2 linked regions of the Labrenzia sp. VG12 genome follow. The protein of the gene in region 1 binds, or shares a complex with, the protein of each later gene. Links are inferred from orthologs where the notes say so. Each region holds a gene or a part of one and is shown on either strand. Other genes may lie near its edges. The genes, in order: dnaG and CHH27_RS03065.

Region 1 (10,933 bases):
CCATTCTTGATAGCATCGACGATATGTGGCCGGCCTTCAAGCACCTTGTTGATCTTCCTGACCGCGATGCCCTGGTCCTCCAGGAATTTCTGGGTGCCACCGGTGGCGATGATGGTGAAGCCGGCTTCCTCGAGGCTCTTCACGGCCTCAAGCACACCTGCCTTGTCCTGGTCCCGCATGGAAACGAAGACGGTGCCTTCGCCCGGAACGCCGGTGCCGCAGCCGATCTGCGACTTGGCGAATGCCTTGCCGAAGGCGGTGTCCAGACCCATGACCTCGCCGGTGGAACGCATTTCCGGACCGAGAATGGTGTCGACGCCCGGAAAACGGGCGAAGGGGAACACGGCTTCCTTGACCGCAATGTGGTCGTATTTGCGATCGCTAAGGCCGAAGGAGGCCAGGCTCTCGCCGGCCATGACGCGGCTGGCGATCTTGGCGACCGGAGCCCCGATGGTCTTGGCGACGAACGGCACGGTTCGGGAGGCACGCGGGTTCACTTCCAGAACGAAGATCTCGCCGTCCTTGATCGCGTATTGAACGTTCATCAGGCCGCCGACTTCCAGCGCCAGGGCCAGCGCCCTGGTCTGCCGCTTCAGCTCGTTCAGCATGTCTTCGCCGAGCGAGAAAGGTGGCAGCGAACAGGCACTGTCGCCGGAGTGGATGCCGGCTTCCTCGATATGCTCCATGATGCCGCAGACAAAGACGTCCTTGCCGTCGCAGAGCGCATCGACATCGACCTCGATGGCGCCGTCCAGGTAACGGTCGAACAACAGCGGATTGGTGCCCAGCACCGTGTTGATCTGGCCGGTCTTGTCGTTCGGATACTTGGCGCGCACTTCCGCCGGTACCAGCTCGGGCAGGGTACCGAGCAGGTAGGAGTTGAGCGCTTCCTCGTCGCGGATGATCTGCATGGCACGGCCACCCAGCACGTAGGACGGACGTACGACGAGCGGCAGGCCGAGCTGGCCTGCAATCAGGCGGCCCTGTTCGACGGAATAGGCAATGCCGTTTTCCGGCTGCTTCAGGTCCAGTTTGATCAGAAGCTTCTGGAACCGGTCACGGTCTTCTGCAAGGTCGATCATGTCCGGCGATGTGCCGAGGATTGGCACATCGGCCTTGACCAGCGCCTGGGCCAGCTTCAGGGGCGTCTGGCCGCCGAACTGGACGATAACGCCGTGTAGAGTTCCGTTTTCCTGCTCCTTGCGGATGATCTCCAGAACGTCCTCGGCCGTCAGCGGTTCGAAATAGAGCCGGTCGGAAGTGTCATAGTCGGTGGAGACGGTTTCCGGGTTGCAGTTGACCATGATGGTTTCGTAACCGGCGTCCTCAAGCGCGAAGGCGGCGTGACAGCAGCAATAGTCGAACTCGATGCCCTGGCCGATCCGGTTCGGGCCACCGCCCAGGATGACCACCTTCTTCCTGTCGGACGGATCGGCTTCGCAAGCCGGTGCGCCCATGAAGGGGGCTTCATAGGTTGAATACATATAGGCGGTGGGCGAAGCGAATTCGGCGGCGCAGGTGTCGATGCGCTTGTAGACTGGATGCACGTCCAGGTCCTGGCGCAGCTTCTTGACGTCGCTTTCGTCGAGGCCGGCAAGGCTCGCCAGCCGCGCATCGGAGAAGCCCATCGATTTCAGCTTGCGCAGATTGTCCGCATCCTGCGGCAGGCCGATGTTGCGCACCTTGGCTTCCATCGCCAGGATGTCGGCCATCTGCTCCAGGAACCAGGTGTTGATGCCGCTGGCCTGGTAGACCTCTTCCACGCTCATGCCCAGCCGCATGGCCTGGGCGACGCTCAGAAGACGCGTCGGGGTCGCCGTCGAAACAGCCGCGCGCATGGCGTTGCGGTCGTCGCCTTGGTCCAGCCCCGGAATGTCGATCTCGTCGAGGCCGTTCAGACCGGTTTCCAGGCCGCGCAGGGCCTTTTGAAGGCTCTCGTTGAAAGTCCGGCCGATCGCCATGACTTCGCCGACCGATTTCATCGCCGTGGTCAGATAGGGTTCGGAGCCCGGGAACTTTTCGAAGGCAAAGCGCGGAATCTTGGTGACGACATAGTCGATCGTCGGCTCGAAGGAAGCCGGGGTCGCGCCGCCGGTGATGTCGTTCTCCAGCTCGTCCAGCGTGTAACCGACGGCCAGCTTCGCCGCGATCTTGGCGATCGGGAAGCCGGTGGCCTTGGAGGCGAGGGCGGACGAGCGCGACACGCGCGGGTTCATCTCGATGACAACCAGCCGGCCAGTGTCCGGATTGACGGCGAACTGCACGTTGGAGCCGCCGGTTTCCACGCCGATCTCGCGCAGCACCGCAATCGAGGCGTCGCGCATGATCTGGTATTCCTTGTCGGTCAGGGTCAGTGCTGGTGCCACGGTGATCGAATCACCGGTATGCACGCCCATGGGATCGACGTTTTCGATGGAGCAGATAATGATGCAGTTGTCCGCCTTGTCGCGGACCACTTCCATTTCATATTCCTTCCAGCCGAGAAGGCTCTCGTCGATCAGGACCTGTCCGACCGGGGAGGCATCGATGCCGGAGCGCACGATGGTCTCGTATTCTTCCCTGTTATAGGCAACGCCGCCGCCGGTGCCGCCCAGGGTGAAGGCCGGGCGGATGATGGCCGGCAGGCCGATCTCGTCGAGGGCGCGCATGGCTTCCAGGTAGCCTGCGTTGCGGTCGTAGCCGCTGATCTTGCCGTTGTCGTCCCTGATTGCCGGTGAGGAGGCGATTGCGGCGCGCGGGTTTTCCAGCCCGATCTTGTCCATGGCGGCCCGGAACTTTTCCCGGTCTTCCGCCTTCTCGATGACGTCTGCGCGGGCACCGATCATTTCGACGCCGTATTTTTCCAGGACACCCATTTCCTCAAGATCGAGGGCGCAGTTCAGCGCAGTCTGTCCGCCCATGGTCGGCAGCAGCGCGTCGGGGCGCTCCTTCTCGATGATCTTGGCGACCAGTTCCGGTGTGATCGGCTCGATATAGGTGGCATCGGCCAGGTCCGGATCGGTCATGATCGTCGCCGGGTTCGAGTTCACCAGGATGATGCGGTAACCTTCTTCGCGCAGCGCCTTGCAGGCCTGGGTGCCGGAATAGTCGAATTCGCAGGCCTGGCCGATGACAATCGGACCGGCACCAATGATCAGGATAGAAGAGATATCTGTGCGTTTGGGCATCTCGGCTCGCAGCTCGCAGCGGCCAGTCCGGATAACGAACGGGCGTTATTCGGTCTGAACCTGACTTGAGGTGAATGACAATGTTGGCTGAGCGCGTCTTATAGGGAAAAGCGGCGCGCTAGGAAACCCCGCCTGGACCGGAAGATGACGTTTTCCGGAGCAGAAATGCGACTTTATTCGGAGTCCTTGATTTCCAGCGGCAACGGAACGGTCGTCTGGCCGTCAAAGTCGCCTATTCCATTGGACAGCGCGTAACAGGCAAGACGGATGGATTTGGGGATCTCGACCGGTCGGCCGTCTCGATTGCCCTTTTCATAATACTGGATCATGCGCTTCTTCAGACCGAGCCGGTCCGCGGCGTCTTTCTGCTTAAGGCCGAGTGCGCGCCGCCAGTGGCGGAACTGCTGCGGGGTCATGCCGGGTACAGGGTCTTTGGATTTCGAATCGGCCATTTTGTCTTATTCCGGAATGCCTTGGTTTCATGCGCCGCTTGTTGCAGCGCACGTCCCCTATTTCTTGACAGAAATAACCTTGGTGCCGAATTGTCAATCAAGAAGTGCACAATGTGCTCTTTTTGTGCGCTTTTGGGTCGTGCTGCGACGGCCCAAATGCAAAAATGAATAACACAATGCAGATTTACAGCAACGTTTGAGCAACGCATCGTTTTGGATCGGATTTTTCGGACTTTAGGGAAGTTTTTGGAAAGATTCCAAACTGTTTGGTTTGAAATTATATTCTACATATGCCCTAAGGGTTTTTAGCATCCTGTAATAAATGTCAGGGTTAACACAAAGAGATTTAAGTAGTTTTCCGGTGTGCGTTGCCGTGGGGTTAAGAAAATTCGTCGGGGATAAGCCAATTCCAAAAAAGTTTATTTATTAGATTTAGATTATCGATAATTCATATTTATGGCCATCAGGGGTAATTATCTTTGGAAATAACCATTCCCTGTTGCGTGTTCTTTTGGTTTGGTGGCGAGATTTTGTTTTTCCTTATCTGAAACTTCTGCGGAAAATCTGCAATATTTCCAATTTTTCCGTAGATTTTAACTATCGATCCGGTGTATTAGACTACTGCTTAGTCTCCTATGAGTTTGCTGTTGGGAGCTTCTTGAGCGGTGAGCATTGCGCTTCAAGCTACAGAGGCTGTTATTGCCGTGCTAGTGGGACCCGATTGACCGGAGGTGGGACCGGAAGGTCGGGAGTGCTGCAAGACCCAGCCAGACTTGGAACAAAAAGACAAGATCGGGCTTAAAAGTATGAACAATGTAGCAACCAAAATGGTCGTGATCCCGGATATTGCAGGTCCGGGACAGGAAGTGGTTCTGGAAGATCGCGCTCTTGCGATTTCCGAAATGTCGGAACGGTTTGATGTAACGCTCCGCACACTTCGTTTCTATGAGGAAAAAGGTCTCCTCAATCCCGTGCGCAAAGGCGCTCGCCGATTTTACGGTGCGCGCGACGTCTCACGGATGCGGGTCATCCTGCAGGCCAAGAAAATCGGTCTGACCCTTGCCGAGATCCGCCGGGTCATCAAGCTGGTGGAAGGCAATGGCAATCGCAACGACCAGTATAAAGAACTTCAGGAAATCTGCCGCGCACAGCAGGATATCCTGATCGAGCAGAAGCAAATGCTTGATGAGCAGGTCGCTGAAGTCGAACAGATCCTGTCGGCCTTCGACGAACTGGTCGCCTGATACACTCCAGGTGAGTGGCGCGAGACCCGGCATGGGAACATGCCGGGTCTTTTTTGTTGGTGTTTGGCAATCTTTGCTTCTGTAGCTGGTCGCTGAGTTTACTGCTGGCCGGCCTGCAGGCAGACCTGAAACAGACTGCCGTCTTCCTTGCCGGTCAATTTGGCAAAATAGGCGTGGCCGTCTGCCGAACGGAACAACCAGACATCAATCGGATCGGTGCCCTTGACCTTGAGCCGATAGTGTCTTGCCGGGATCTGCTTCGTCCCTGACACCAGGTGCTCTGTTCCCAGATCTTCCACCTTGGCCATGAGGATCACCATGTCCTGCGTGTCGAAAATGCGCAGGTTTCCGGGCAGGCGAAAGGCATTACGCTGCCAGTAGAAAGGCAGCCCGACAAGGCTGGTGTCGAAACTGCTGGCGGTCAATCTGTCGTTCCGGGGCGAATTCTTGTCGTCGGATAAGAGCAAGGTTCCGATTTCAATCACGTCACCGACCTCTGGAACGAGAAAGGTGGCAACGCCTGTCGCCAGGTCTTTCAGTTCGTCCATGTCCTTCTCGCCCTTGTCCTTCATCTGGGAGCGAAAGGACAGGTATTCCTCGCCCGAGAGCTGAAGCTTGCTCCAGAAGACCTTCTTGTTCTCTTTCAGTTCGTTGCTGGCTTCCAGAAGTTGCCCTGAAGCGGAAATACGCTCTTCCAGCGTGCCCCGGATATCGATCTTGCCCCAGAAACCACCCGTCTTGATCCGGAGAAACTGTGTGACCTTGCGTCCTCCCTGCGCAAGATCATCTGTCTTCATCGTGACGCCTCCGATCTTCTTATCGTCGAGAAGCAGATCGTAGTGCTTGAGGGTTTGGGCCATAACGGGCGGGCACATGGAAAACAGCGCCAGCGCCAGGATGGCCTGAAGGATTTTTTGCATTACACCGAATTGCATTGATTGTCCCTTAAATGACTTGTCTGGAATTTGACCGGCACAGCGCTCAAGTCCTTGAAATGCATGCTGTACCGGCGCCACGACCTCTGTGTTCTGCGTCTGCCCCTTGAACCCGGCGGTCGGGTCCGGGGAGCCCGCTGGAAAAATATTGAGCGAACGTTCGTTCGTATTTATGGCTTGCTACACCGATTTGCGAAAGAGGTCAATTGAGGGCGCGTGCGAGGGCAACAGCAATGGCAAGGGCACGAGCAGGGGTACGCGGGAGGGCGCAAGGCGGTATCCGGGCCGGATGCAAAACATCCAGGCAGGCCTCGCCGGACCGGCTGACCGAAGTCGACAGAACTCCGGGAGGGGCTGAAGACCGATGATGTCTCTGCTTGCAGGGACGGCCCTGTCTCGTGGGGTCACGGCAGGAAATCTACATTGGTATGTGGCGCGTTCCTCGGCGCCGCGGAGGCGACGCGTACCGGTTCCACCGCACCGACATGAAAAACGCCGGCTCTGGCGAGCCGGCGTATCTTCAAGGTCTGTCGATGTTTACCGGGGAGGGCTCAGCCCTGCCTTGCGTCTTCCATCAGGCCGGTGAACCTCTTGAAGAGATAGTGGCTGTCCTGCGGACCCGGAGAGGCTTCCGGGTGGTACTGGACGGAAAAGACAGGCTTGTCTTTCATCGCGAGGCCACAGTTGGAGCCGTCGAACAGGGAGACGTGAGTCTGCTCGACATTGTCCGGCAGGCTGTCGGCGTCGACAGCGAACCCATGGTTCATCGACGTGATTTCCACCTTGCCGGTGGTGTGGTCGAAAACCGGATGGTTGGCGCCATGGTGGCCCTGGTGCATTTTCACCGTCTTGCCGCCGAGCGCGAGTGCCAGCATCTGGTGGCCAAGGCAGATGCCGAAGGTCGGAACGCCCTTGTCGACCACCCCGCGAATGGCGGCAACCGAGTATTCTCCGGTCGCAGCCGGGTCACCCGGACCGTTGGACAGGAACACACCATCCGGCTGATGGGCCAGAATGTCCTCAGCCGTTGCCGTCGCCGGGAGCACGGTGACATCGCAGCCGGCATCAGCGAGCAGGCGCAGGATGTTCCGTTTGATGCCGTAGTCGACCGCAACGACCTTGAACGTGCTGCTTGTAGCCTCGCCAAAGCCTTCGTCCCACTTCCATGTGGTTTGCGACCATGGATGGGACTGGGTGGTTGAGGCGTCCTTGGCCAGGTCCATGCCGACGAGGCCAGGCCAGTTGGAAGCAGCCGTTTTCAGGCTGTCCAGATCGAATTCGCCGTCTGGTGCATGGGCAATGACGCCGTTCGGAACACCCTTTTCGCGGATGAGGGCGGTCAGGGCGCGCGTATCGACGCCGCTGATGCCGATCAGGTTCCGGCTCTTGAGCCAGGCATCGAGATGCTTTGCGGCGCGGTAGTTGGCCGGATCGGTGATGCCGGCCGCCAGCACAACGCCGCGAATGCCGCTCTCGGCCGCCATGTTGACGGTCTCGATGTCCTCATCATTGGCGCCGACATTGCCGATATGGGGAAAAGTGAAGGTGATGATCTGACCGGAATAGGACGGATCGGTCAGGATCTCCTGGTAGCCGGTCATGGCGGTGTTAAAACAAATCTCACCAACGGCTTGGCCAGTGGCGCCGAGGCCCTGTCCCTCGATCACGCTGCCGTCGGAGAGCACAAGCAGGGCGGTCGCCGGGGTCTTGGACCATGCGTCTGCAGTCGTCATGTCTTGTTTCCAGATCTTGTTGGTGACATCATGCGCTGCAGGAAAGGCGTCTTGGGTGGGCCCTAAAGCCCGCAAATGGCCGTCTGCATTAAGCGCGGGACTCTATGGGAAGCGGCTTGGATCGTCAATATTGATCCTCTGAAAAAAGATCTTTAAAATTCAATGACTTGGCTGAGAGTTGCAGTGGGCGCCGATGCGCGCTTCGTCTCAGCGCGGCAGGGGTGGGGTTAAACCATGCGCCAGGAAATGCGCGACAGAATCAATGCTGCCCTGAAGGCGGCGCAAGATGATGGCGACAAACGCAGATGCGCGACCCTGCGGTTGATGCAGACCGCGGTCAAGGACCGGGAAGCGGCTGCCCGCGAGACGGGCAAGGATGGCGTCAATGAAGCTGAAGTGATTGAAATTCTTCAGAAAATGATCAGTCAGCGGGAAATCTCGGCGGTGGAATTCGAAAGCGGAGGTCAGCTGGATCTGGCCGAACAGGAACGGACCGAGCAGGACATTATCCGCGAGTTTCTGCCCGAACAGCTCAGCGAAGACGAAATGCGGACCATCTGCCAGGAGATGGTCAAGGACATCGATGCGCATGGCCTCAGAGATATCGGCCGCTGCATGAGCGAATTGAAGACCCGTTATCCGGGGAAAATGGACTTCATGCAGGCCTCCAGCGTCGTAAAGGACATGCTGAGGGCAGATAGCGCCTCCAGAACGGAAAACGGTTCGGACGGCAAGGGAAGCACCTGATCCGGGCACAAGGGCTAACAGGGGGCTTCGGGCGCCTTCAGGGTTCTTCACAGATAATCCAGAGCCCCGGACCGGCAGTCCGGCCGCTCTGGAAACGTCTTCAAAGTCATTCTATTTTGGAAGCCGGTTTGGTCGGGCGCACTGCGTCTGTCATGGCCGGAGCTTCTCTGACGATCGGAAACCAGTCTCTTCATGCGCTTTGAACCGCGACTTCTTGATGAAATCCGGGCCCGGCTAACCCTGTCGGATCTTGTGGGCCGGCGCGTGACCTGGGACCGGCGCAAGACCCAGCCCGGCAAGGGCGACTATTGGGCCTGCTGCCCGTTTCATCAGGAAAAGAGCCCGAGTTTTCACGTCGACGACCGCCGCAACCGCTACAAGTGTTTTGGTTGCGGGGCGTCCGGCGATCATTTCACCTTCGTCTGCGAAACCGAGGGACTGAATTTTCCCGAAGCGGTGGAGCGGCTGGCCGAACAGGCCGGTGTGGCGCTGCCGGCACCGGATCCGCAAGCTGCCAGGCGTGAGAAGAAGCGCGCCGGCCTGGCGGATATCTGCGAGATGGCTGCGCAATTCTTCCAACATGAATATGCCGGTCCGCGTGGGGAAACGGCGCGGGCTTACTGCGCCAAGCGCGGTCTTGTAGCAGAGACCTTGCGCGAATTCCGCTTCGGTTTTGCGCCCGACAGCCGGGACGCACTGAAATCCTTCCTGGCGGCGCGGGAAATCCCCGAGCCGGCGATGATCGAGGCGGGGCTCGTGATCCAGCCGGAAAACGGGCGACCGTCCTACGACCGGTTTCGCGGCCGTCTGATGATCCCGATCCAGGACGACCGGGGCCGGGTGGTTGCCTTTGGCGGACGAACGCTGTCGCCCGACGGGCAGCCGAAATATCTCAACTCGCCGGAAACGCCGCTCTTTCACAAGGGCATCATGCTGTTCAATGCGCACCGGGCGCGGGAGCCGGCCTTCAAGTCCGGCGAGGCCGTGGTGGTTGAAGGCTACCTTGATGCCATCGCACTGTGGCAGGCAGGTATCCACCACGTTGTCGCTTCGCTCGGCACCGCCTTCACCGAGGACCAGGTTGTCCGGCTCTGGAAATTCGCACCCGAACCGGTGATCTGCTTTGACGGCGACGCCGCCGGTGTTGCGGCAGCCCACCGCGCGATCGACCGGATATTTCCGGTTCTGAAGAGCGGCTATTCCTTCCAGTTCAGCTTTCTGCCCGACGGCATGGACCCGGACGATCTGGTCAAGCAGCGCGGCCTGAGCGGCTTCCACGAGGAGGTCGCCCGCGCGCAGTCCCTGTTCGACGTGGTCTGGGACCGGGAAACGTCTGTTGCGCGCCTCGACACGCCGGAGCGCAAAGCCGCTCTGGAAAAGCGGTTCGACGATCTGATCGGGACCATCCGAGACGAGAGGGTGCGCCGGCGCTACCAGCTCGATCTGAAATTCAAACTGTCGAACTTCTTTTTCGAACAGTCCCGGCAAAGCCGAAAAGGCGGCAAGGCTGCGGAAACCGTTCCTTCTCTCGGGATCGCCCGGGAACGCGTCGCTGCCAGCGATGATTTCGGAACGGAGCGCCTGGTGCTTGGATTGAGCATGCGCTACCCGCATTTGCTCGACCGGAACTTCGAACGCTTTTCCAGGATCCCGTTTGCCAACGAGTTGCATTCCCAGCTGCGCGATGTCCTGTGCCGGATTGTCGACGATCTCGAAGTGGCGCCGATTGCCGATCTGACAGGTGGGTTCGAGGAACCGCTCCGGGATATCATGTCGGAGATGATGGCGGAGACCATCGGCCTGCAGGAACAGAAGGGCGCAGAATTCTCCGCCCTGATCCACCGGTTCCCGCTGCTCAAATCCAACCCGCCGGAGGATTTCATCGAGGCGGCTTTTCTGCATTTCCTTGATGTGCTTGAGCTCAATGCGCTGGAAGAGGAGCTGGCGTCTGAACTGGCGGTGGCCGATGACGAACTGGACGAGCATTCCTGGTCGCGGATACAGGCGCTGACGCAGGATCTCAGCCGCCGGCGCGAGGAATGTGCGCGGGACGAGGGTGATCTGGCAGAACGGGCCAAGAAGATCAGGACCGCACCGCCTGCGGCAGCCGCAGGATAGGTGGCAGAGATATCGGTCGTTTGCCGGCCGGCAGAACGCCTCATTTTCCGGTTTCAGGCGGTTGCGGCTTCAAAAAAACGCATTTTCCAATTGACCTGTGACGAATCACACTTGCGAATCGTGCGCGTCGAGCTAAATAGAACCTTTGCAGCCTTCCTGCGCCGCAGCCTTCAAGCCTGCTCGCGGCAATAGTCTTATAAAAGCTGCAACCCGTTTGAACACCTCTTCGGCATTCGTTCTTCGAATGTGGACTTGAAAGACCGTGCGCCGCCTCGATGCTGAAACTTGTCAATGTCGAAAAAGCTACGGTTAATTGGGACTTAAGGGACACGGCTTACAAACCTATCCACACTGATTCCTTTGGACGCCGCCGCTTTCAGAAGCTGGCGCGCTGAGGAAGACGTGGGTTGAAGCCAAACTAGGGGCGCGGCGTGGCCCGTCAGGCCACGAACTGGAGCACGACATGGTAGCCAAAGCGACACAAGCAGACGACACTCAGGAACAGAGCGGCGAAGGCGCGGACGGCCCGCTGCTGGA
Region 2 (10,965 bases), 2.0 Mb from region 1 along the record:
AACCCAGTTACGACAACTCGCCTCATACACCTGCACTTACGTTGGAAGGGCCGGGCGGGGATTCGACCCCGCCGGCCCGATCTTCAAATAGTTCTCAAGAAGGGCGAAAGGGCCCTTACTTGTTGGCTTCGAGAAACTTCACAGCGTCGCCAACAGTCAGAATGGTTTCTGCTGCGGTGTCCGGGATTTCCACGCCGAATTCTTCTTCGAATGCCATGACCAGCTCAACGGTGTCGAGGCTGTCTGCGCCCAGGTCGTCGATGAAGCTGGCGCCCTCGACAACTTTCTCAGCGTCTACACCGAGGTGCTCAACAACGATCTTCTTTACCCGATCCGCGATATCGCTCATTTTTCACTTCCTTAGTTTTCTCTAATCATCTCACGCGAAACTGCCCCTGACCGTCCATTAGCAAGCGGCGGTGCGAAATCGCGGCCTAAACTTCCTCGCACCGTCTAGCCGGAATCCCGGAGATCGGCGCAATTCGTAGCGATCGGCGGGTTGGTAACACACTTTGTTGACCTTTACCAGCCGGTCCAGACCGCTCTTGAGCGGCCCGGATTTTTTTTGCCTGCTTGGCGAAACTTCCTTTTAAATCATAGCCATGCCGCCATTGACGTGGAGTGTCTGCCCGGTCACGTAGGCAGCCTCGTCACTGGCAAGATATAGAGCGGCCGAAGCGATCTCGGCGGAAGTGCCCAAACGTCCTGCAGGGACACTTGTCAAAATCGATTCTTTTTGCTTGTCGTTCAGCGCGTCGGTCATGGCCGTTTCGATGAAACCCGGCGCAATCGTGTTGACGGTGATGTTGCGGCTGGCCACTTCCCGGGCAAGCGACTTGTACATGCCGATCATGCCCGCCTTGGCGGCGGCATAGTTCACCTGCCCCGGGTTGCCGGTCACGCCGACGACGGAGGTGATGCCGACAATCCGGCCGGAGCGGCGCTTCATCATGCCCTTGATGGCGGCGCGGCACAGACGGAAACCGGAGCTCAGGTTGACTTCGATCACCTGGTCCCATTCCTCGTCCTTCATGCGCATGAAGATGTTGTCGCGGGTGATACCGGCATTGTTGACCAGGATGTCAACGGAGCCCATTTTTTCTTCCGCAGCCGGAAGCAGCCCATCCACGGCGTCGCGATCGGACAGGTTGGCCGGTGTGACGAAGGCGCGCTCGCCGAGATCGGCGGCAAGCGCTTCCAGTTTCTCAGCCCGCGTTCCGGACAAGGAAACAGTCGCGCCCTGCGCATGAAGCGCACGCGCGATGGCCTCACCGATCCCGCCCGTGGCGCCGGTGACAAGCGCGTTTTTCCCTTGCAAGCTGAACATATGGAATCCTTCCGTTGTTGAGGTCGGCCCGGTCGGGCCACGTCGGGTCCTGGGAGATATAAGCCTTAACCGGAGATCTTTTCCAGAAGCGCGTCGATATCTTCCGGTGTATTCACGGCGATGCCGGTGGCTTCTTTGGCAATCCGCTTGATCATGCCGGTCAGAACCTTGCCGGTTCCAACTTCCACGAACGTGTCGACGCCGTTTTCGGCAAGCCAGGTCACGCTTTCGCGCCAGCGCACGGTGCCGGTGACCTGTTCAACGAGACGGGCCCGGATTTCGTCCGGATCGCTGATCGGCTGCGCCAGGACGTTGGCAACGAGCGGAACCTTCGGTGCGTTGATCTGGGCATTCGCCAGCGCTTCGGACATCTTGTCGGCAGCCGGCGCCATCAGGGCGCAATGGAACGGTGCACTGACCGGCAGCATGACTGCGCGGCGCGCGCCCTTGGCCTTGGCGATTTCAATGGCACGTTCGACAGCCGCCAGATGACCGGACACCACGACCTGACCCGGCGCATTGTCGTTTGCCGCCTGGCAGACTTCGCCCTGGGCGGCAGCTTCCGCGACTTCAACGGCCGCCTCGAACTCGAGCCCGAGCAGCGCAGCCATGGCGCCCTGCCCGACCGGCACTGCATTTTGCATGGCATCGCCGCGCACCCGCAGCAAACGTGCAGCCGTTCCGACATCCAGGCTGCCGGCAGCAGCCAGGGCCGAGTATTCACCAAGCGAATGCCCGGCGACGAAGGACACGCTGGCCGCAAGATCAAGACCGCGCGCCTCAAGCACGCGCATTGTCGCCAGGCTTACCGCCATCAGTGCAGGCTGAGCATTGGCGGTCAGCGTCAGGGCGTCTTCCGGTCCGGTCCACATGACATCGGACAGTTTCTGCCCGAGAGCCTCGTCGACTTCGTCGAAGACCGCCCTGGCCTCCGGAAACGCATCGGCGAGCCCCTTGCCCATGCCGACGCTCTGGCTGCCCTGTCCGGGGAATGTGAATGCGATGGTCATCTGGAAACGCCTCCGTAGACTCGTGCGCGGGCCCGATCAGTGACTGGCGTCAGGCCCATGGCTTTTTGAAAGCGGATAAGACAGCCCGTTCCGGACTGAAATCGAATGTTGGCGCGAGCCTATGATACGTCCGGGACCTTACTGTCAAGGCCCTGCACACTCTCAATTCCGAGAATCGGGCGCTTTTCCGTGAATTCGGCCTGCATATCTGCCTTGCAGGATTGATTTGGCCAGGCTGAATGTGAAAAACGCCTGACGCAGGCGGGCCATTTCGGCTGAGAATTCCGCGTTCAGGCCAATTTTGCCGATTTCGCCGCGAAATGACAGCTCGGCACTTGCATTTTGCGCCCAACAGAGTATAGAGCGCGCTTCATCCGGGATTTGGCCGGGGGCTGAACGGAAGGGCGCAAGCCAGGATCTGTCAAACGATCCGACTTCCCGTGTCTCCGCTCTCGTTAGAATTCTCGTGCCTTTCAGAGGGCTACGAGGAGGCTCTGCGCCAGTCCCGCGTTGTCAACATGAGAAAGGCTTGTTTCCATGCCTCTTTACGAGCACGTATTCCTGGCTCGCCAGGACGTTTCGGCCCAGCAGGTCGAACAACTCGTCGAACAGTACAAGGGCCTCATCGAAGGCGCTGGCGGCACTGTCGGCAAGGTGGAAAACTGGGGTCTGCGCACCCTGGCTTACCGCATCAAGAAGAACCGCAAGGCTCACTACACCCTGATGAACATCGAAGCCCCGCATGCAGCGGTTGCCGAGATGGAGCGTCAGATGGGCCTCAGCGAAGACGTTCTGCGTTACATGACCTTCCGCGTCGATGAGCTCGAAGAAGAGCCGTCTGCAATGATGCAGAAGCGTGACCGCGACGACCGCCGTGGCGGTGGCCGTGGCGACCGCGGCGACCGTCCGGGTGGCAGCCGTCCTCCGCGCCGGGCTGAAGGGGAGTAAGAGATAATGGTTGATATCGCACAAATGCCGAGCCGCCGTCCGTTCTTCCGTCGCCGGAAGACCTGCCCGTTCTCCGGCTCCAACGCTCCGAAGATCGACTACAAGGACATCCGTCTGCTGCAGCGCTACATTTCCGAGCGCGGCAAGATCGTCCCGAGCCGCATCACCGCGGTCTCCGCGAAGAAGCAGCGTGAACTGGCCCGCGCCATCAAGCGCGCCCGCCTGCTCGGCCTGCTGCCTTTCGTGATCAGCTAAGCCCTCCTCTTTCGAGGGCCTTTTCTCCCGGGCCAGCCCGGGAGACCCGGATTGGGACCGCGGGCAAACGGTCTCTAACCACCGAAAAGGTGGGACAGTAGGAGAAAGACATGCAAATCATCCTTCTTGAGCGTATCGCAAAGCTCGGCCAGATGGGCGACACCGTCAAAGTACGTGACGGCTATGCCCGTAACTACCTGCTGCCGCAGGGCAAGGCGCTGCGCGCCAACAAGGCCAACCTCGAGCGTTTCGAACGTGAGCGCGCTCAGCTCGAAGCCCGGAACCTGGAGCGCAAGAGCGAGGCGGAAGCCGTTGCTGCAAAGCTCGACGGCGAATCCCTCGTCATGATCCGTTCCGCTGGCGAAACCGGCCAGCTCTACGGTTCCGTTTCCACGCGCGACATCGCCGAAGGCCTGACGGCAGCCGGCTTCACCGTTGCCCGCAGCCAGGTTGAACTGCGCAGCCCGATCAAGACCATCGGCCTGCACAACGTTCTGATCCAGCTGCACCCGGAAGTCGAAGTCGCCATCAGCGTCAACGTCGCCCGCTCCGAAGACGAAGCCGTTCGCCAGGCTGCCGGTGAAGACCTCACCACGCCGGAACAGGATGTCTTCGAATTCGAAGAAGAAGAAGAAGAAGCTGAAGGCACCGAGGAAGGCGACGACGTCTCCGAGGAAACTCCGGCTGAAGAGGAAGCCTAATCGGCTTACCCAGCTTCTTGAGCTTGAGAGAAACGGCGCTGCTTGCAGCGCCGTTTTTTGTTTAGCCGGCCAGACAGTCTCAAGCCCGGCAGGATGCCTCAAAGACTGGCTTCAGAGTCCGCTCCAAGGTGTTGAATCCGCACGCAAATTTATTAACCGTCTATTAACTTTCGGAAAAAATTCTGTTTTTTCAATAACTAACAGCTAGCCCCTTGAGTCTTCAAACAGCTTTCGAGTCAAGCGCGATTCGACTCTTTCCCCGTTGATCTGTGAATGTCAGTGGGAATCGAAAACTGCCGTTTTTGATCCTTGAGCCCGACCCGGTCAAAGAGTATTCCGGATGAACTTGGGTCATCGGGGGACGATATGAAGGGCACATTGCAGAAGGTCGAAACGGAAGAAGACGTACAGCGTCTGGCACCGCATAACGCGGAAGCCGAGCGGCAGCTTCTTGGCGCCATTCTGGTCAACAACGAGACCTTCTATCGCGTGTCGGACTTTCTCGAGCCGCATCATTTCTTCGTGCCGTCCCACCAGGACATCTACGAGAAGGCCAGCCACCTGATCCGGGCCGGCAAGACCGCCTCCCCCGTCACCCTGAAGACCTTCTACCCTGCAGACGCAAAGATCGCGGACCTGTCCGCGACCCAGTTCCTCGTCCGCCTTGCCGGCGACGCCGCCTCGATCATCAATGCCGAAGATTATGGCCGCACCATCTATGACCTTGCCATTCGGCGGAACCTGATCCGCATCGGTGAGGACATGGTCAACATCGCATTTGATGCCCCCATCGACGTGCCGCCGGAGCAGCAGATCGACGACGCCGAGCGCCGGCTGTTCGAGCTCGCCGAAACCGGCCGCAGCGAAGGCGGTTTCGTGTCTTTCGGCGATGCGCTTTCCGAAACCATCGAGATGGCGCATGCCGCCTATAACCGTGAAGGCGCCTTGTCGGGTATTTCCACGGGACTGCGTGAACTCGACCGCCTGATGGGTGGGTTGCAGCACTCGGATTTGATCGTGCTTGCCGGACGTCCTGCCATGGGCAAGACCTCTCTTGCCACCAACATCGCCTACAACATTGCGCAAGGCTACAAGGCCGAGGAACAGCCTGACGGATCGCTGAAAACCGTCAATGGCGGCGTCGTCGGTTTCTTCTCGCTGGAAATGTCAGCCGAACAGCTCGCAACACGTATCATTTCCGAACAGGCGGAAATCTCGTCCTCGAAAATCCGCCGCGGTGACATCACAGAGGCCGAATTCGAAAAACTCGCCGCCTGTGCCCAGACCATGCAGACCGTTCCGCTGCATGTGGACCAGACCGGTGGTATCTCCATCGCCTCCCTGGTGGCCAAGGCAAGGCGCTTGAAGCGTCAGCGCGGCCTGGATCTTCTGGTGGTCGACTATATCCAGCTCTTGTCGGGCTCCGCCAAGAATTCCGGCAACCGTGTTCAGGAAATCACGGAAATCACCACGGGCCTGAAGGCCCTTGCCAAGGAACTTCAGGTGCCGATCATCGCGCTCTCGCAGCTGTCGCGTCAGGTGGAAGCCCGCGACGACAAGCGCCCAATGATGTCGGATCTGCGTGAATCCGGTTCGATCGAGCAGGACGCTGACGTGATCCTGTTCGTGTTCCGCGAAGAATATTACCTCTCCAAGACCGAACCGGAGCCGGACACGGTCGAATACGAGAACTGGCAGCGGGACATGGAACGCCTGAAGGGCAAGGCGGAAGTGATCATCGCCAAGCAGCGTCACGGCCCGACCGGTACGGCAAACCTGCACTTCGAGGGCCAGTATACCCGCTTCTCCGACCTTGCAGAAGAAGACCATCTGCCGGAGCGCTACGAGTAGGTTGCAGGAGAGCAATCTGCGCCAGGCTTCGCGATACGCTCGGTTCCCTTTCGAGAGACCGGGCGATCAAGCGATTTAAGCGAAACAGACAGTCTTATGTTTCGAAAGCCCGCTTAAACCCCTGTTAAAACTCTCCCCCTTACTGTGCGTCGCAGTCAATTGAGCCCAAAGTCCTTTCAGCGAGTTCACTTGTTTTCAGCGACTCAGAAATTGCGCGAGGAAGCGCGCGTTTTTCCCAGAAGACGGTGTAAATGGCCCGGCCTGCTCAAGCAGGACGACATCCACCGTCCCTGTGTCGTGGAAGACATCAGTGTCGGCGGCTGCCGCCTTGCGACCAATACCAAGGACCTGGAACCCGGACAGCGCGTTACCATCGAGATCGAAAGTCGCAAACTTCGATTCTATGCCGAGATCCGCTGGGTTCGAAACGGGGAAACCGGGGTCGAATTTCTCTATATGGACTGAGCTGCAACCAGCGTCGAACGTGTTACCGTCACGCTGCGACACTATTGCGCTCTGCTTCGGTTTCTCCAATGGCCCAAGCCTGCCAGGATTTGCTACGCTTCAGCCGCTGAGAGTTTTTTGATTCCGACCGGAGAAACAGCCGCATCGTGTCGACTTCCGAGCATACGTCCTATTCGCCTTCTCTTTATGGCGGCCGCCTGACCATCGACCTGAACGCAATCGCTTGCAACTGGCGGTTTCTCAATGGTCAGACCGGAGCCAAAACCGAATGCGCCGCGGCAATCAAGGCAGACGCATACGGGACGGGTCAGGACAAGGCGGCACCTGCGCTTTACGAAGCTGGTTGCCGGACGTTCTTCGTTGCCGTGCCGACCGAGGCAATCGCCTTGCGGCAGGTGTTGCCGGACGCCGTGGTCTTTGCGCTCGACGGTTTGTTTCCTGACACCTATGCGCATTATCTCGACAACAGGATCCGCCCGGTTCTCGGCAGCCTGGAAGAGCTGCAGGAATGGGCCGGTATCTGCAAGGCGGCGGGGCAGTCCTTCGATGCCGCAGTCCATGTCGATACAGGCATTCACCGGTTGGGACTGTCGCCGGCAGAATTTGGCGCAGCCATGACCGACAGGAGCCTGCTCGGCCCGTTCCGGCCATCGCTGATCATGAGCCACCTCGCCTGCGGTTCAACACCGGACCATCCGATGAACCGGCGACAGCTCGAGCTTTTCAGGACGGTGACCGATCCGTTCAAGAGTATTCCGCGCTCGCTTGCCAACTCGGCTGGCGTGCTGATGGGACCGGACTTTCACTTTGACATGGTCCGTCCGGGGATCGCGCTTTATGGCGGACAGGCAATCGAGACCACGCCGAACCAGATGAAACCGGTTGCCAAGGTTGAAGCCCGCATCATGATCATCCGGGATGTTCCGGAGGGCGACACCATCGGCTATGGCGCCACGCAGACGGCCAAGCGCCCGCTCAGGAATGCCGTTGTTGCGGCCGGATATGCCGACGGTCTTTTGCGCAGGGCCAGCAGCACGGACGACCGGCCGGGGGGCTTCGGTATGATCGGCGGCCACAAGGCGCCAATTCTCGGCCGGATTTCCATGGACATGATCACGCTGGACGTAACCGATGTGCCGGAGCAGCTTCTGAAACGCGGCGCGTTTGTGGAAATGCTTGGTCCAACTGTTGCGGCAACGGACCTGGCCGCTTATGCGGAGACCATCGACTACGAATATCTGACAAGCCTCGGGCGGCGCTTTGAGCGTGTCTATGGCCTCCTGACCTGATCAGGTTAAGTCCGAAGGAAAGCATATGGCGCGGCGTTCCACCTCATTTGTCTGCCAGTCCTGCGGCGCCGTTACGGCCAAATGGGTCGGCCGCTGCGAGAGCTGCGGCGAATGGAACACGATCGTCGAAGAACAGACCGGTGGCGGTGTTGGTGGCGGGCCCGGCAGAGCTTCCCGCAGCAAGGGGCGCGTCGTTCCCCTGGTCGGCCTCTCGGGCGACACCAAGGAAGCGCCGCGGATCAGCACGAAGGTCGCCGAACTCGATCGGGTCACCGGTGGCGGTTTCGTGCGCGGGTCGGCCTTGCTGGTTGGCGGCGATCCGGGCATCGGCAAATCCACGCTTCTTATCCAGGCGGCCGCCCAGCTCGCCGGACTTGGCCACAAGACAGTCTATATCTCCGGCGAGGAAGCGATCGGGCAGGTGCGCCTGCGGGCCGAACGACTGGGCCTTGCAGGCGCGCCCGTCGCGCTTGCTGCTGAAACCAGCGTGGAAGACATCCTGGCAACGCTGGAAGCCGACACGGCCCCTGCCCTCCTGATCCTCGATTCCGTGCAGACGCTCTGGACCGACCAGGTCGACTCGCCTCCAGGCACGGTGACGCAGGTCCGCGCCTCGGCCCAGGCCATGGTCCGCTATGCCAAGAAAAACGGCACCACACTGGTGCTGGTCGGTCATGTCACCAAGGACGGCCAGATTGCAGGCCCACGCGTGGTCGAGCACATGGTCGATGCGGTGCTCTATTTCGAAGGCGATGGCGCGCATCAGTACCGGATCCTGAGGTCGGTCAAGAACCGCTTCGGCGCCACGGATGAGATTGGCGTCTTTGAGATGACCGGAAAGGGACTTGTTGAAGTGCCCAATCCGTCTGCGCTGTTCCTGGGGGATCGCAACACCTCCGCACCGGGCGCTGCCGTCTTTGCCGGTCTGGAAGGCTCCCGGCCGTTGCTTATCGAGATACAGGCGCTTGTGGCGCAATCCACACTCGGTACGCCGAGGCGTGCGGTGATCGGCTGGGACAGCGCGCGCCTGTCGATGATCCTGGCCGTTCTGGAAGCCCGCTGCGGGGTGCGGTTTTCCCAGCATGATGTCTACTTGAACGTGGCCGGCGGGCTGAAGATCAACGAGCCCGGCGCCGATCTCGCCGTTGCGGCCGCCCTGATCTCTTCGCTCAGCGGGCTTGCCCTTCCGGCCAATTGCGTCTATTTCGGCGAAGTCAGCCTGTCGGGCGCCGTCCGGCCAGTGGCTCAGGCCCAGTCCAGGCTGAAGGAAGCGGAGAAACTCGGCTTTGACCAGGCCTATTGTCCTGAGGGAAATCTCAAGGACAGCGCCGCGTCGGCCTTCAAGGCGACCGGCGTGCCGGAACTTGGGGACTTTGTCGCCAAACTCTCGGTGGAGGCTAGTGCTGCGGGGGAGACCTGACGCATGATGGTGACGGGGTTTATCTGAAGGTTTAGGCTCTCCGGCGACGGACCGGCAAGAGCATCAGACAGAGGAATTTTCAGGAACATGCCGATAACGCTGTTGGACGGACTGCTCTTGGCCATCATGTTCATTTCGGCGGTCCTTGCGATGATCCGCGGATTTGTCCGGGAGGTGCTGTCGATCGTGTCCTGGGTTGCGGCGGCCGCTGCGGCGTTCCTCCTCTATGAACGGGTGCTGCCTTACACACAGCAGTATATCTCGCAGGAAATCGTCGCGATGGCCGTGTCGGCTGCTGCCGTCTTCCTGGTCACGCTGCTCGTGGTAAGCTATATCACCATGCGCATTTCCGATTTTGTGCTGGACAGCCGTATCGGTGCGCTCGACCGCACGCTCGGTTTCGTGTTCGGCGCCGTCCGGGGCCTGCTGCTGGTTGTCGTCGCCATGATGTTCTTCAACTGGTTTGTGCAGCCGGAACAGCAACCGCAATGGGTCAAGGATGCCAAGTCCCGGCCGATCCTGCTGTCGATTGGTGAGCGGCTGGTGGCGATCCTTCCTGAAGATCCCGAAAAGGCGATCCTGGACAAGATCCGCCAGAACAACCTGACCGGTGACAGCGCAAGCGCCCCGGCAGAAGAACCGGCCTATAGCGACAGCGAACGCCAGGGACTGGAACAGCTGACAACGGACAACAACTGACGCCGGACAAAGGCGCCGATCCGACGAAATACCGTCCCGCGCTCCGAGGATCGCGGGACGCATGAGTATCTGAAAATAGATCAACTCCCCTTTCTTCACGCAAGGAAGCCGTTGGTCTGATGCCCCAGGCGGGATGAAAATCCGGCCCGACTGAAGGAGTGTTCGCCATGACTGGCGGGACCGAGGTGCATGAACCCTTTGACATCAATGCCGACACGTTGCGCGAAGAATGCGGTGTCTTCGGCATTCTGGGACACGAGGATGCCAGCGCCCTGACGGCGCTCGGGCTCCACGCCCTGCAGCACCGCGGCCAGGAGGCCGCCGGCATCGTCACCTTCGACAATGAGCAGTTCCGGGCGGAACGCCATCTGGGGCTTGTCGGCGATCATTTCTCCGACGCGGAGACAATCGGCCGCCTGACCGGCCGGGCCGCCGTTGGCCATGTGCGCTACTCCACCACCGGCGAGACCATCCTGCGCAACGTGCAGCCGCTTTTCGCCGAACTGGACGGCGGCGGCATCGCGGTCTGCCACAACGGCAATTTCACGAACGCGCTGACGCTTCGCCACCAGCTGATCCGCGATGGCGCCATCTGCCAGTCGACATCCGATTCAGAAGTCGTGCTGCAGCTGGTCGCCCGCTCGCGCAAGGGCAAGATCGTCGACCGCTTCATCGAGGCAATCACCCAGATGGAAGGCGCCTATTCGCTTGTGGCCCTGACGTCTAAGAAGCTGATCGGCGCCCGTGACCCGCTCGGCATCCGGCCGCTGGTTCTGGGCGATCTCAACGGTGCTCCGATCCTGGCCTCCGAAACCTGCGCGCTCGACATTATCGGCGCCAAGTTCATCCGTGAAGTCGAGAACGGTGAGGTTATCGTCTGCACGTCCACCGGGATCCAGTCCTTCTTCCCGTTCGGCAAGCAGAAGGCCCGCCCCTGCATTTTCGAATACATCTATTTCTCGCGCCCCGATTCCATCGTCGGCGGCCGCAGCGTCTATGA

Evidence for each region.
Region 2: the proteins of dnaG (region 1) and CHH27_RS03065 are in contact, whole or in part, in a crystal structure (PDB 2R6A), measured with the Geobacillus stearothermophilus proteins. The link is inferred for Labrenzia sp. VG12 from one-to-one orthologs. Residues at the interface, in WP_049624496.1 of Geobacillus stearothermophilus: Lys456, Leu457, Leu458, Pro459, Ala460, Asn463, Ala464, Leu467, Leu535, Leu536, Ile537, Ala538, Gln544, Glu545, Asp548, Tyr549, His552; in WP_033016901.1 of Geobacillus stearothermophilus: Ser13, Glu15, Ala16, Gln18, Glu91, Leu92, Asp94, Ala95, Val96, Pro97, Thr98, Ala99, Ala100, Asn101, Tyr104, Tyr105, Ile108.

The regions. Positions count from the first base shown.
Region 1 is NZ_CP022529.1:2,618,191-2,629,123, reverse strand. What follows is about bases 7,980-10,933. They hold dnaG (DNA primase), read left to right. Parts: upstream 7,980-8,470; coding sequence 8,471-10,396; downstream 10,397-10,933. Other genes in these bases: rpoD (RNA polymerase sigma factor RpoD), read left to right, coding at 10,860-10,933; CHH27_RS12270 (GatB/YqeY domain-containing protein), read left to right, coding at 7,980-8,278. Outside these bases: carB (carbamoyl-phosphate synthase large subunit), read right to left, coding at 1-3,167; CHH27_RS12290 (helix-turn-helix transcriptional regulator), read right to left, coding at 3,341-3,619; CHH27_RS12285 (MerR family transcriptional regulator), read left to right, coding at 4,426-4,863; CHH27_RS12280 (DUF6134 family protein), read right to left, coding at 4,962-5,798; carA (glutamine-hydrolyzing carbamoyl-phosphate synthase small subunit), read right to left, coding at 6,350-7,531; more of CHH27_RS12270, read left to right, coding at 7,778-7,979. UniProt on the Escherichia coli protein: RNA polymerase that catalyzes the synthesis of short RNA molecules used as primers for DNA polymerase during DNA replication.
Region 2 is NZ_CP022529.1:657,789-668,753, reverse strand. Bases 3,864-6,849 are described here. They hold CHH27_RS03065 (replicative DNA helicase), read left to right. Parts: upstream 3,864-4,607; coding sequence 4,608-6,092; downstream 6,093-6,849. Other genes in these bases: alr (alanine racemase), read left to right, coding at 6,704-6,849; CHH27_RS28615 (PilZ domain-containing protein), read left to right, coding at 6,237-6,557; rplI (50S ribosomal protein L9), read left to right, coding at 3,864-4,241. In the rest of the region: fabF (beta-ketoacyl-ACP synthase II), read right to left, coding at 1-26; CHH27_RS03095 (acyl carrier protein), read right to left, coding at 116-349; fabG (3-oxoacyl-[acyl-carrier-protein] reductase), read right to left, coding at 590-1,327; fabD (ACP S-malonyltransferase), read right to left, coding at 1,393-2,337; rpsF (30S ribosomal protein S6), read left to right, coding at 2,875-3,285; rpsR (30S ribosomal protein S18), read left to right, coding at 3,292-3,540; more of rplI, read left to right, coding at 3,651-3,863; more of alr, read left to right, coding at 6,850-7,846; DNA repair protein RadA, read left to right, coding at 7,872-9,266; CHH27_RS03045 (CvpA family protein), read left to right, coding at 9,354-9,965; purF (amidophosphoribosyltransferase), read left to right, coding at 10,133-10,965. UniProt on the Escherichia coli protein: The main replicative DNA helicase, it participates in initiation and elongation during chromosome replication. Travels ahead of the DNA replisome, separating dsDNA into templates for DNA synthesis.